Regions from separate parts of the Serratia sp. JSRIV002 genome, predicted to be linked through region 2. Evidence: riboswitches for the same ligand, from Rfam matches in the RefSeq annotation. Region 2 holds a riboswitch; the other holds the start of a gene.
What was found. Region 2 has a riboswitch for manganese ahead of mntP (manganese efflux pump MntP). Riboswitches for the same ligand answer to the same signal wherever they lie in the genome.
Positions count from the first base shown of each region.

Region 1: it holds a riboswitch for manganese, as region 2 does, so the genes downstream of both, KGP26_RS14235 (sodium:calcium antiporter) here and mntP (manganese efflux pump MntP) in region 2, are expected to answer to the same signal.

Region 1 covers NZ_CP074143.1:3,010,700-3,017,472, forward strand. Annotated here, with positions in the region: gene KGP26_RS14220 (dihydrofolate reductase family protein) at 1-174, shown strand, start outside; partial or broken gene KGP26_RS14225 (MerR family DNA-binding transcriptional regulator) at 234-356, opposite strand; partial or broken gene KGP26_RS14230 (heavy metal translocating P-type ATPase) at 593-3,132, opposite strand; gene KGP26_RS14235 (sodium:calcium antiporter) at 3,262-4,278, opposite strand; yybP-ykoY riboswitch at 4,429-4,525, opposite strand; gene KGP26_RS14240 (SWIM zinc finger family protein) at 4,568-6,613, opposite strand; gene KGP26_RS14245 (VWA domain-containing protein) at 6,610-6,773, opposite strand, start outside.
Region 2 covers NZ_CP074143.1:3,536,629-3,543,401, reverse strand. Annotated here, with positions in the region: gene KGP26_RS16650 (MBL fold metallo-hydrolase) at 1-569, shown strand, start outside; gene KGP26_RS16645 (DUF2627 domain-containing protein) at 1,316-1,432, shown strand; gene cspE (transcription antiterminator/RNA stability regulator CspE) at 1,474-1,683, shown strand; gene pgeF (peptidoglycan editing factor PgeF) at 1,749-2,462, opposite strand; gene rlmA (23S rRNA (guanine(745)-N(1))-methyltransferase) at 2,608-3,474, shown strand; gene mntP (manganese efflux pump MntP) at 3,612-4,178, opposite strand; yybP-ykoY riboswitch at 4,191-4,370, opposite strand; gene KGP26_RS16620 (DUF986 family protein) at 4,588-5,046, opposite strand; gene KGP26_RS16615 (PTS mannose transporter subunit IID) at 5,102-5,944, opposite strand; gene KGP26_RS16610 (PTS mannose/fructose/sorbose transporter subunit IIC) at 5,960-6,760, opposite strand.

The DNA.
Region 1 (6,773 bases), 530 kb from region 2:
GCATTTTTCGCCGATGCTGGTGAATTGGACCAATTACATATCACAACCATTCCCGTATTTCTGGGTGAAGGGATCAAGATCCTACCAGTCAACCGTAACGTGGTTGTGACACCAGTGACCAACAGGTTTTTACAAAGTGGTGCGTTAGAAAGCGTGTTAACTATAAGAAAGTAGTGCCGATTAGACGCCGTGGAATGTGATCGGCGGATAAAACGCAGGCTATGTACGTCCTAAGAGCTGTAATGGCGGTAGCCCGCATCCGACCGTATGGCCTAGGGGAGCAAACCGGTCTGTTCGTAGTAGCGGATCATTTTGGCTGAAACGCCGGAGGACTTGGCTGCTTGACCGATATTCATCGTTCACTCCTTCATAGGGCTACAGTTAGCGTTATTGTCACTGGTCTCCCTCACCCCAGCCCTCTCCCCAAGGAGAGGGAGCTGATTCGGAGCTGCGGTCAGGTGTGGAGATCAACTTACACAGCCTCGAAGCTCCGGAGCTAAGGTAAACACTTGAATCCATTTGTAGCACGGTCGGTCCCCTCTCCCTGTGGGAGAGGGTTAGGGTGAGGGGCATCACCATGGCCCGACATCGGTCATTTACTTGCGGTAACGGGGATAATCTCCGCCCCGCTTTCCGCCGTCCCGCTAGAAGCCTCAACCGTCATCGGAGCCTGGAAGCGCTTAAGCCGCAGCGCGTTGCCGAGAACAAAGACGCTGGAGAGCGCCATCGCCGCCGCCGCGAAGATCGGCGAAAGCAAAGTGCCGTTCCATGGATAAAGCGCACCTGCCGCCACCGGGATCAGCACCGCGTTATAGGCAAAGGCCCAGAACAGGTTCTGTTTGATGTTGCGGATCGTCGCCTGGCTGAGTGCGATAGCGTTCGGCACCCCGCGCAGGTCGCCAGACATCAACACTACGTCGGCCGCCTCGATAGCTACATCGGTACCGGTGCCGATGGCTAGCCCTACGTCCGCTTCCGCCAACGCTGGGGCGTCGTTGATACCGTCCCCCACAAAGGCTACTCGCGCCCCGTTGGCCCGGAACTTTTTCAGCGCAGCAACCTTGCCGTCGGGCAATACCTCTGCCGCAACTTCATCAATACCGAGCTGTTTGGCGATCGCCGCCGCCGTTGCCGCATTGTCGCCGGTGATCATCGCCACTTTGAGGCCCAGCGCGTGCAGCGCCTTAATAGCCTCTGGCGTGGTTTCCTTGATCGGATCGGCAACCGCAATAATCGCCGCCAGACGACCGTCGATAGCGGCATAGAGCGGGCTCTTACCCTGTTCACCCAGGCGCTGGGCGGCAGACTTGAAGCTCGCCACATCAAGGCCAAGCTGCGTCATGAACCGATCCGCACCGACGGAGACCACCCTGCCATCAACCTTGGCCGTTACGCCAAAGCCCGGCACGGCGTCGAAGCCTTCAACGGGGGCCAGCGTGATGCCTTGCTGTTTGGCGGCCAGCACAATCGCTTCGGCGATCGGGTGCTCAGAGCGGGTTTCAACCGCCGCCACCAGAGCCAGCGCTTCGCTGTACTCAAAACCCTTGGCGGGAACGAGATCGGTGAGTTCTGGGCGTCCTTTGGTCAAGGTGCCAGTCTTGTCGAGAGCAATAACGCTCACATCACGCAGCGCCTGCAAGGCTTCCCCCTTGCGGAACAACACGCCAAGTTCAGCGGCGCGCCCGGTACCGACCATAATTGACGTCGGCGTAGCCAGCCCCATGGCGCACGGGCAAGCGATAATCAGCACCGCAACCGCATTCACCAACGCAAAGGTCAGCGCCGGATCCGGGCCGAAGATCAGCCAGACCAGGAACGTCAGCGCGGCGGCAGCCATCACTGCCGGTACAAACCACATGGTCACCTTATCGACCAGCGCCTGGATCGGTAGCTTGGAGCCCTGCGCTTCCTCAACCAGGCGGATGATCTGCGCCAGCACGGTATTGGCCCCAACCTTGGTGACGCGGAAGCTGAAAGCGCCGGTCTTGTTGATGGTGCCACCGACAACGGCAGCGCCTACGCCCTTCGATACGGGTAACGGCTCGCCGGTGATCATGCTCTCATCCACATAAGATGCCCCCTCGACGACCTCGCCATCGACAGGGATCTTCTCCCCTGGACGAACGAACACCACGTCACCTGTGGTCACCTGATCGAGCGGGATCTCAACGGTATCGCCGTTACGTTCAACGCGCGCGGTCTTTGCCTGAAGCCCGACCAGCCGTTTGATGGCCTGGCGCGAGCCTCCAACGTGCGCCCAAGCAGGATCAAGGTCACGATGACCGCGGCGGCTACGAAGTAAACGTTAGCGGTTCCCTTAGGCAGCACCTCGGGAATGAAAGTCGCCACCACCGAATAGCCGTACGCCGCTGCCGTACCCACCGACACCAGCGAGTTCATATCGGGAGCACCACGCAACAACGCCGGGATACCCTTGCGGAAAAAGCGCAGGCCCGGGCCGAACAGCACCAGGGTGGCGAGTACAAACTGTATATACCAGCTCGTCTGTTCACCTAAAACGCCTTGCACCCAATGGTGCATCGGGGGAATAAGGTGCGAGCCCATCTCAAGGATAAAGACCGGCAAAGTGAGAATGCCCGCAATCAGCAAAGAGCGGCGTAAGCCGCGCGCTTCATTCTCGCGGCGTTCGGTATCCTGATCGTTCACATTCGGCGTTTCGGCAGACAAACGATGTGCCTTGTAACCCGCCTGCACAACCGCCGCTTCAAGGTCAGCGGTGGAGATAACCCCGGCGAGGTGCCGTACCCGCGCACGCTCGGTCGCCAGGTTGACGCTGGCAGAGAGGACGCCTGGAAGTTGTGTCAATGCCTTCTCAACTCTTCCGACGCAGGATGCGCAGGTCATCTCTTCGATCGCCAGTTCCGTAGTCTCTTCACGGACGGCGTAACCGGCGCTCTCGATAGCACTAACGGTCGCTTGTAGATCGGCCACGCCGCTAAAGGTGACATCTGCCCGCTCGGTGGCAAGATTGACCGTAGCTGTTTGCACGCCAGGAACGGCTTTTAAAGCGCGTTCGACACGGCCAACGCACGATGCACAGGTCATTCCTTCGACCGGCAGGCTCAGACGAGCCGCTTGATTGGAACCTGATGGGACGAAAACGGAAGCCATGGTTCTACTCCTGGGAAGTTTCGGTAACAAAAAGCTTAAACCTTCCCACCAGGGGAAGGTCAAGGTCTGTTAGCAATCAGTTCCGTGGGGGAGTGAGCAGGGTTATCGCTTTGACCTACATCTGATTATTTAGCCGCTAAATGAGATTGAGGCGATAATATAAGCGAAATAGAAAGCCCCATTAATAAATAGCATCCACACTTTCAGATTTTTGTTTCTGGCGTTGATCCACAGCCAAAATGCCGATGAAAGCGTAATAAACACCCCGATCAGCACTTCATGCCGGGGTTGCCATGGCGTCAATAATATCCCGATGGCGGGTAATATGGTGCCTTGGAAAACCATTGCGCCGGTAATATTGCCTAATGCCAGAGTATCCTTCCCTTTGCGTATCCAGAGAATGCTGTTCACCTTCTCTGGCAATTCGGTAGCTATAGGAATGATAATCAATGACAGTAACAACACAGAGATGCCAAGCTTTTCCGATACTGCGGCAACGCCGTCTATAAAACCTAAAGCCCCCGCCACCAATACGCCCAAACCAATTAAAGTTTGCAGGATGATGGTGAATAGCGTGGTGGGCAATCCCACTCGGGATAAGAACATGACGTTATCTGCTGCGGTTCCATTGCCTTCAGCCACTAATTTTTTCGACGCGTGTAAGGTTTTTACCATGTAGGTGACATAAAGCAAGACCAACAACACGCTGACGCCCATCCTGGCGACTTTCATCTCTACAGGAATGAACAAGGCGATCGCGGCTAACACAAAAGCCAGCAGGAAGAAATGCGTATCCCGTATAAACCCGCTGGGCTCTGGGACGATTGCCCCGTTAATACCCCGCCGTCTTACCACAGCCAGCGCCATCAAAAAGACCGACAGCGTAGACAGCATCAGCGGCGCGCCCAATATCGCCCCTACGCCAATCTCTTCGTTAACATTAGCCGCTGACGTGCCGGCAACCAGGGCCAAAATGGGCACCATGGTTTCAGGTAAGGCGGTGCCAATGGCGGCAAAAAGCGAACCGGTTACCCCTTCAGAGATCTTCAACCTTTCGCCAAGGTGCTCCAGGGCATTGGTGAAAATTTCGGAGGCAATCAATATGACGACTAAAGATATTGCGAGTTGGAAAAATGACAGCGTCATCCTTTAGCCCTCAATTCGCCAGGCTTTTGGGTGAGGTTAGTTGAGGGTAAAGCAGCAAAAAGAGACATAATGGAAATACCGACTGGACGTAGCAAACCATGGTGTAATATTCCTCGTCCAATCCAAAAGAAATATTACCCCTATGGTCTCGCCAATCTGATCGACGGATGTGCCACAGCAAGTTGCTGAGTATGTTGACACATCCTCCTTCATGATGAAGGAAGGCTACTCCCCAAATGAGTGGGGCAAGCTTAGTCGAACTGTCATGGCGCTGTCAAAGTCAATTACTCTACCGGTCTTTCACCAGGCGCAGCATTTGATAAATCGTCATCAACCGCTGGACTAATTGCGTGTGGTTATTGGAGCGAATACGCTCGGGTAACTCGTTTAACCCTGCAGACAGCTGCACCAGGCCATAGCCATTTAGCGCCTTGGCCAGGATTTCCACCCGCTCAATCCCGCGCCCTCCTTGATGCCGGATCCCCTGCTGTAGCCACTGAGCCAGCAACGTTTCGGTGTCTGCCAACGCTTGCTGCATGCCTGAGCGCTGTTGCAGATCGGCCTGGCGCTCCATCGGGAAAGGCTCAGCCTCATCGGCACACAGCGAGAAAATCTGGGTGTCACTGGCGACGGCTAACGGCTCGATAATCAGTTTGCCTGACGCGATCTTCACCCTGCCTGAAATCAACCGCGGCGAAGTTGCTGGCGTGAGCATTGCCCTGGCCAATACCTCGATAGCTTGAGGGGCAGCACTATCGTAATTTAGTGACACCGTCACCAAATTATCATTACCAGCCTCTCCGCTTAAGAGTTCAAGCTGCAAGCACTGCAAGGCCGGGTCCCAGCACCAGTCGAGCACCTCGCTAACCGGTAAAATATGCAGCTGTTCGATCGGCTGTCTCGGGCGTACAAAATCCGGCAATGCCTGCTGGAGATGACGCTTCAGCGCTGCCGCATCAGGCTGCCTGAGCGGTTCCCCCAGCAGCTCCCACGCACGGGCAGAGAGCGGCAATACGCTGGTATATTGCTTACCGCTGGCAATGTCCAACGCTCCGTTTGCCCGGCGTTTGGCGGCATTGGTGATCACCTGGCAGGCCGCCAGTTTTTTTACCGGGTGGCCGGCAATCCTGCGGCTGCCTATCGGCGTCGCCACGCCTTGTGGATCGCTATTTCTAGGCCACTGGCGTTCGATCACCATCAGCGCTTGGGAGTCCGGGTCGGTGTAGATCAGATCCACCCCTTCCTGCTGCTCGTCGGCCCAATAACGTGCACCGAGTGACACCAGTTTCAGATGTTCCAGTTGGATCTCACCTTTGACGCCCAGACCAAGAATTTCAGCCGCTGGAAGGCGTGGTAAGCTCTGCTGCTGCGCCTGTTGGTCCATGCACCTGGCCGCGACTAGCCGGGCGGAAAGCCCGCTGATGCGCTGCAAGAATTCGACCGGATGATAGCGGCTTGAACGATTATGCTGATCGGCCATCCCTTGCTGAATATCTGCCAGGCTTTCGCTTACCCAGCGCCACTGAAGCTGCTGGGCATGGCGACTCACTTCCGCCATCAGCGGTTTGATGGCCCTCTCTGGCTGGCTGCTGCCGTCCGACCACAGTTTGAGCAGCAATTTATCCAACGACGTTTGTAATAGCACCGCCTCTGGCTGGTCAAATAAGGCGTTTGCCTGCGCCTGTTCACCGTCAGGCAAGCGGATTTGCAGCGTTAACTGCTCAAAGTCTGGCTGGCTGATCTCGGCCTGTTCAAAACCCCAGACCGCCATCACAATATGTTCGCAAATCGTCTCCTGAATACAGTCACAGCGTGCATGGGCCAGGCTGCTACGGGAGAAAAACCGCACGTCACACATCGGTAAACGCGCTGACGGAGTGGCTTGCGCCCCGCTACCTTTGCTCAACTGCACTACGACGCTGCCTTGGATCAACTTTTTCGCCCGGCTAATGACCGAGAGCGGGACATCACTAAGCTGTTCACTAAATCTGGCCGGTGACCAAGCTGGTACAGGTTCTTGCGGCTGAACATCGTCAGCTTCTGGGGACAACCCGCTAGCATGTAACGCCTGATAGGCCAGGACCAGCATGACCCGATGGCGGCACATGCTGCTGGCCGGGCAGCTACAGGCCGCATCCCGCAAGGTTTTTCCTGGCGGAAAAGTGACTTGGTTGCCGTCGCCGAACCTGGCCTCAATACAGCCGTCGTCACGCTCTGTCAGTTCAGGCAGTTTTCCTTCTGCGACCTCTTTCTGCGCGCGCTTGACGAAGCCCGCGTTGCTTAACGCCATCAGGGCTTCCGGCGTGAGTTCGAGTAAATCGGAACGTTGAGTCATCCTTGTACCTTTTCTGCCAGCCAGGCCGCCAGTTCGCCGGGCGTCATGGCGCCAATTTGTGCGCCGACCGCGACCAGCCGGTTAGCCATATCACGATCGTATTGTGGATTGGCCTGATGATCCAACGCCGCCAGCCCCAGTACTTTGGCTCCGGTCTGAA
Region 2 (6,773 bases):
AACTGACCAAACGCTTTCGCAATGCCACCTTTGTCGTCCCGCTGGGCCTCAAACGCTGGTTCAGCCATTACCCGGCCAAACGGGTGGTCGAACTGGATTGGTGGGAGAGCCTGACGCTGGATGAGATGACGTTCTACGCCACGCCAGCACGCCACTGGAGCATGCGTACACCGTGGGATCGCAATCGTTCTCTATGGTGTGGCTGGGTGATCCATCACCCGGCGCTGCGTTTTTATTTCTCTGGTGACAGCGGTTACAGCGAACGGTTGGTTGATATCGGCACCCGCCTTGGGCCGTTCGATATCGCGGCGTTGCCCATTGGTGCTTACGCCCCAAGATGGTTCATGCAAGAGCAGCATATGGACCCACAGCAGTCGGTGAGGCTGTATCAGCAATTGAATGAACCCAGAGTGATCCCTATCCATTGGGGCGTGTTTGAATTGGCCGACGAGTCGTTGGATGAACCACCTGTGCAACTCAGCCTGGCACTACGCGAAGCCGGGGTCGAGCAGCACAGTTTTTATCCGCTGAAGATTGGTGAACATCTGGAGGTTAGCCCTAACTCCTAATGAGTATCATGGGGTTGCGGCGTACCCCGCATCGGGTGGCGCTGGGCGTGGTGCGGCTTTGCGGGGTTTACGGCGGGTAATGGATAAAACCGTCACGCCAAGAGTAGTGAAAAAAATGCCTTGGCGATTTCGTTAATCTTCGGCGGAAATAGCTGCTGAGTGGCTAGGTGGTATTTTTAATATTTTTTTTATCCTTACTAACTTAGCTACGGATATAAACCCGCAGGGTGGGGTGGCTATTTCGTCCAGTTGCACATTCTTGGTGCAAAATTTGGCTCGCTGCATGATTATGCACTGGCCTGTGTGAGCGTTTTGGCCCGAGTGAACGGTTCTGTTGCGGTGGCCAAAGCATAACTATCCTGCTATGACAGGCTTTGCTCCCCAAAGGTCGGATCAGTGGGCCGTTTGGCCCCCGGCCTTCGATATTCAATAGTTGCATATAAAATTCCATAAAGATTCAAATTTTTTTACGTTCTTTGGCCTGTCTGCGGCTTATATGTGGTCTAAATCGCTCGCTGTCGAGTTGAAAGAATTGTTAAAACTGAGGCGCCACGCGGAGTACAGCGCGGCGTCTTTACAAAGCAGAAAATAGCCAAGGCTTCAACCTCTTTTGCCCTATTTAAGCTATTCTTGCGGCTGACCGTTTCAAATATGTGCGACACGTCCATGAGTGATTAAAAATGGCTTGCCATCGATTCCAGAGTATGTGATAACGCACTTGGGTAAAACGAGGTACAGTTCTGTATATGTGTGGCATTTTCAGTAAAGAAGTTCTGAGTAAAGACGTTAGCGTTGAATACCGCTTCTCTGCCGATCCTTATCTTAGTGCCTCAAGCAGTAACGACTCTAGTTTGTCTATGTAACGCCTACGGGCGGTTTAAACAATCCAAAGGAAATACTCAAGATGGCAAAGATCAAAGGTCAAGTTAAGTGGTTCAACGAGTCTAAAGGTTTCGGTTTCATCACCCCAGCTGACGGCAGCAAAGACGTGTTCGTACACTTCTCTGCAATCCAGGGTAACGGTTTCAAAACCCTGGCTGAAGGCCAGAACGTTGAGTTCGAAATCCAAGATGGCCAGAAAGGCCCATCTGCAGTAAACGTTACTGCAATCTAATCAGCTTCAGCTGAACAAAAAACCCGCCTTAGTGCGGGTTTTTTCGTATCTGGCGTCGATGAATATCACCTGGTGATGATGATGCCGGAATACTGGTTGCGGCCTTTAATCCCCGGATGGTTGGGATCTTGTGCGCGGCGATGGCTGTTGCGGCGATAGCTGGTGTATTTAAAGCGCTGGGGCTGCCGTGGGTCGCTGTTGAGCGTGCAGATGGTGCAAGAGCCTGCGTGATCGACTGCGGCGAAGCCCAAGGCTTTGAGCTTGTTTACGGCGATGGCGGCCAGATCCAGATGGCGTTGGGTCGGGCTGATCAGCTCTGCTGGCAAGGGCAGCGCCTGCTGAAACTGTTCGACCAACTCCTGGTTAACCTGATAGCAGCAAGCGCCCGCAGCGGGGCCGATGGAGGCCAACCAGTTGGCGGTATCGTCATCCTGGCCGATACGTTTGGCCATCTGCTCCAGAATGCCATCCAGCAGGCCGCGCCAGCCCGCATGTACCGCAGCAATGGCGCTACCGTCTTTACGGCTGAAAATCACCGGCAGGCAGTCTGCGGTTAATACGCTGATCAGGATCCCTGGCTCACGGGTAAAGAAGCCATCGGCCTCACCGCATTGCTGGCCCGCCTGATGGATATCGACTATGCGAGTACCGTGTACTTGTTTTTTCTCAGGCAGCGTATTGCGAAAGGGCTGTAACGGCGTTGGCAGCAGGGCACCTTTATTGCCAAAGCCATGAGCGATGCCAGGAACGCCGCTGAGCAGCGGGGAATAGTCGGTCATAGAACGTTTTTGCCTGTGGCTGAGAGGAGATATCCAGTGTAGCCAGCTTTTGGATTACTTGGCTAGTGGCAGATGGGCATCCGCCTTGCATCGTACACCAGCCTTCTTTAGACTACCCGCGCCATCTCTCTCTGGGATCTCATCCATGTCTTATCAGTGCCCCCTGTGCTTCCAACCGCTTGATTTCGCAAACCAACAGTGGCGTTGCGAAAATAACCATCAATTCGACCGTGCCAAAGAAGGGTACGTCAACTTAATGCCGGTGCAACACAAGCGTTCTAAACAGCCGGGTGACAGTGCCGAGATGATGCAGGCCCGCCGCGCATTTCTTGACGGCGGCTACTACCAGCCGTTGCAACAGCGGGTGGCTGAACTGTTAGCCAGCACTTTGCCTATTGAGCCACAGGCACTGCTGGATATTGGTTGTGGTGAAGGCTATTACACGGCCGCCGTGGCGGCACGCTTGTCTCAGGAGCGGACCGTAGCGGTGTATGGCCTGGATGTTGCCAAGGTGGCTATCCGCTCGGCAGCCAAACGCTACCCGGCGGTCTCTTTCTGCGTGGCTTCCAGCCATCGCCTGCCGTTTGCTGACGCGTCGCTCGATGCTGTGTTACGTATCTATGCCCCCTGTAAAGCCGAGGAGTTGGCGCGGGTCGTCAAGCCGGGTGGGGTGGTGGTGACAGTGTCACCGGGGCCGCGTCACCTTTATCAGCTAAAACAGCAGGTTTATCAGGAGGTTCAATTGCATGCGGAGCATGATGAGCAGCTTGAGGGCTTCAGCTGTGAATTGGCCGAGTCACTGGCTTATCCGATGGCGCTGCCGGGTGAGCAGGCTGCCAATCTGTTGCAGATGACGCCGTTTGCCTGGCGCGCTTCGCCGGAGGTGCAGCAAGGTTTGCTCGACATGGCTACCTTTGCCTGCGAGACGGATTTCGCCATCCGCTTGTACCGTCGGGTCGCCGCTCACCCCAACCCACTCCCACAGGACGAGGGAACTGAACAGAGTAGGTAATTGGCCAATGTAGCTTCGGAAACCAGGGTGTAAAAGCAAGAAAGTTGAGGTATTACGCAGAAAGATCAACGAACTCGGTCGGTTCCCTCTCCTTGGGGAGAGGGTTAGGGTGAGGGAGTCTTCTTCTCTGCCAAGGATTAAGCCAGGTAGCCCAAGTGCTCCAGCAGGATATTAAAGCCAATCCCGATCAACACCACGCCGCCAAGAATTTCTGCGCGCTTGCCCAGCAGCGGGCCGATAAACCGGCCAACCATCATCCCCAGCGTCGCCATGATCATGGTCGCCATACCTATCGCCATCGCGGTATGCAGGATATTAACCTGTAGGAATGCCAGACCCACACCGATTGCCATCGCATCCAGACTGGTGGCGATGGCCGTAGCAACCAGCACCCAGAAACCATGACGATTGACTTTCTCTTCTTCCGGCTTGTTTTTCACCCCTTCAACGATCATGCGTGCGCCAAGGATAAACAGCAGGCTAAAGGCGACCCAGTGGTCCCATTCCATGATGTATTGGCTGGCAAACAGCCCGATACCCCAGCCGATAAGCGGGGTAATGGCTTCAATGATGCCAAAGATCAGACCGGTACGGATAGCTTCGCGAAAACGCGGTTGATGCAGAGTGGCACCTTTGCCGATCGACGCGGCAAACGCGTCCATAGACATGCCAAAAGCCAGGATAAGAGTTGCGGAAAGGTTCATTGAAATAGTCTCGGCCGGGTGGCTCCATATACACGTAACCCACCCCCAACCATACGACGGAGTTACGTGCCTATGGTCTCGCCAACCTACCTGGCTGCCCGCACCACGTTTCGCTGACGAAACGAGTATGTTGATACGGGCGTTTCTGGTTAAAACTCCCCCAGAAACCGGCTACTCCCCAATGACGGCGCAACCATACCATAATATTTTTGCTGCGGACAACGTTTAATTTCACCGGGGTATTGGGTGAAATTGAGACTTATTTTCATTAGCGGGCTTGGTGAGAGTAATAATGGCGATAGTTGCATCAATGGTGTGGAAAAAATAAGCAGGAAAAATACCAGCCATGCTGATTAATTATCCACAAAAACACTGTTAATTAATCAGGATGGGGTGAGGTGGATTTAACTCATTTATTTTCAAGGAAAAAATGATAGATTTTTTCCAGGTCATCCAAGTGCGTAACCTGGATTAATAACCGGCGCTGTTCTAAGTCGATAACCAGAATGCCGTCTTCGGATAAATTCATGGCTTTGATGCGTCGATAGTCAATAAACGCATTTGCATAGAAGAAGCCCGTAGTTTTAAACAACATTTTGGGCTTGCGGATATAGGAGATATATACCGCCATCAACGCCAGGGAAATTAGCAGGTAGGTAGTTATCGGCGCTCCCTGCTCGACCAGGTTGCGGTAGATCAGGATGGCGATCAGACCGACGAAGATCAGGCAGTCCAGGCGGTTACCCCGCTTGAGCTGCACCTTTAACAGCGTTTTTCCTTTCAGAAGGTTCATGCCGAACTCGTCATACAGCGCATACGCCAGCATCAGCAGAATAAAAATCAGTATTACGCTATCGGTCAGCGACATCTCACCACTCCATAAATAAAAAAACCGGGGGTTGCCCCCCGGCTATCAATTGCTATTACAGACCTAACAGACCAATCCAGTAACCGAAGATACCGATGGCGAAGAAGCCGATAATGATCCACAGCGCGTTGACCTTCTTGCGCAGTAGCCACATACAGCCGAAGGTCAGCAGTAGCGGTACCAAGCCAGGCATCAACTGATCAAGGATGGTTTGTACCGTGGTGACGTGGGTTTGCCCGGTCTGGTCGGTAATTTTTGACACCACCAGCGGGATATTCACGTGCGTCCACTTGTTAACCAGAGCCCCCATGACAAACAGGCCGAGGATGGACGCCCCTTCCGTCAGTTTTTGCAGGAAACCACCGCCCATATCGCTAACGATATCGACCCCTTTTTGATAACCGTAAGCGACACCGTAGTAACGAACCAACAGGCGTACCAGGTTAAACAGTACGAAGAACAACAGCGGGCCGAGCAGGCTGCCACTCATGGCAATACCGGCACCCAATGCGGCAAATACCGGGCGAACGGTACCCCAGAATATCGGGTCACCGACGCCGGCCAGTGGCCCCATCAGACCTACTTTGATGCCGTTGATGGCCGCATCGTCGATCGGTGCGCCGTTGGCACGCTGTTCTTCCATCGCCATGGTAACGCCAAGTATTGGCGCTGCGACGAACGGTTGCGTATTGAAGAACTCAAGATGGCGTTTGATTGCCTGCTTGCGTTCGTCGTTGTTGTCCGGATACAGGCGACGGATCACCGGCACCATCGAGAAACAAAAACCTAGCGCCTGCATACGTTCGAAGTTCCATGAACCCTGGAACAGGTTGGAGCGTACGAATACGCCTCGAATATCGGCAGGTGTCAGTTTCTTTTGAGTCGTTGTATCAACCATTTCTTTCACCTATTCCTAGTCCAATTCGTTATCGAGGTCGTTGGCACCGGCAGGGTTGGCCTGAACCACCTGAGACTTGTTGTATTTAGGGCTGAGCTGGATGTAGAGCACCGCCATCACCACGCCGATCACACCGAGTGCGACCAGGTTAAAGTTGGTGAAGGCTGCGGTAACAAAGCCCAGGTAGAAGAATGGCATCAGATAACCGGCTCGCATCATGTTGATGACCATCGCGTAACCGACTACCACGATCATGCCACCGGCGATGTTCAGACCGCCTGTGACCACTTCCGGAATTGAGTTAAGCAGGGCGTGGACGCCAGCTGTGCCGACAGAGACCGCCACGATCACCGCAGGAATAGCGACACGCATTGCCTGTACCAACAGGGCCGCGATGTGGATCACGGTAATACCGTTCAGGTTACCCCGTTCTGCCGCTTTGTCCGCCGCATGCTGGAAGGCCACGGTGATGGTACGCACGATAATGGTCAGTACCTGACCTGCTGCTGCCAGTGGGATCGCCAGAGCAATACCGGCACCGATGTTTTGCCCACCGGCGATAACCAGAATGGTGGAAATAATCGACGCTAACGCCGCATCGGGCGCAACCGCAGCCCCGATGTTCATCCAACCCAGTGCGATCATTTCCAGCGTACCGCCGATGATGATACCGGTTTTGATGTCACCGAGAACGAAGCCAATCAGCGTACAGGCCACTAACGGGCGGTGGAATTGAAACTCATCCAGGACGGAACCCATCCCGGCGATACAGGCAACGATAAATATCAGTACAATCTGAAGAGTGGTGATCTCCATTGCACTTCTCCTA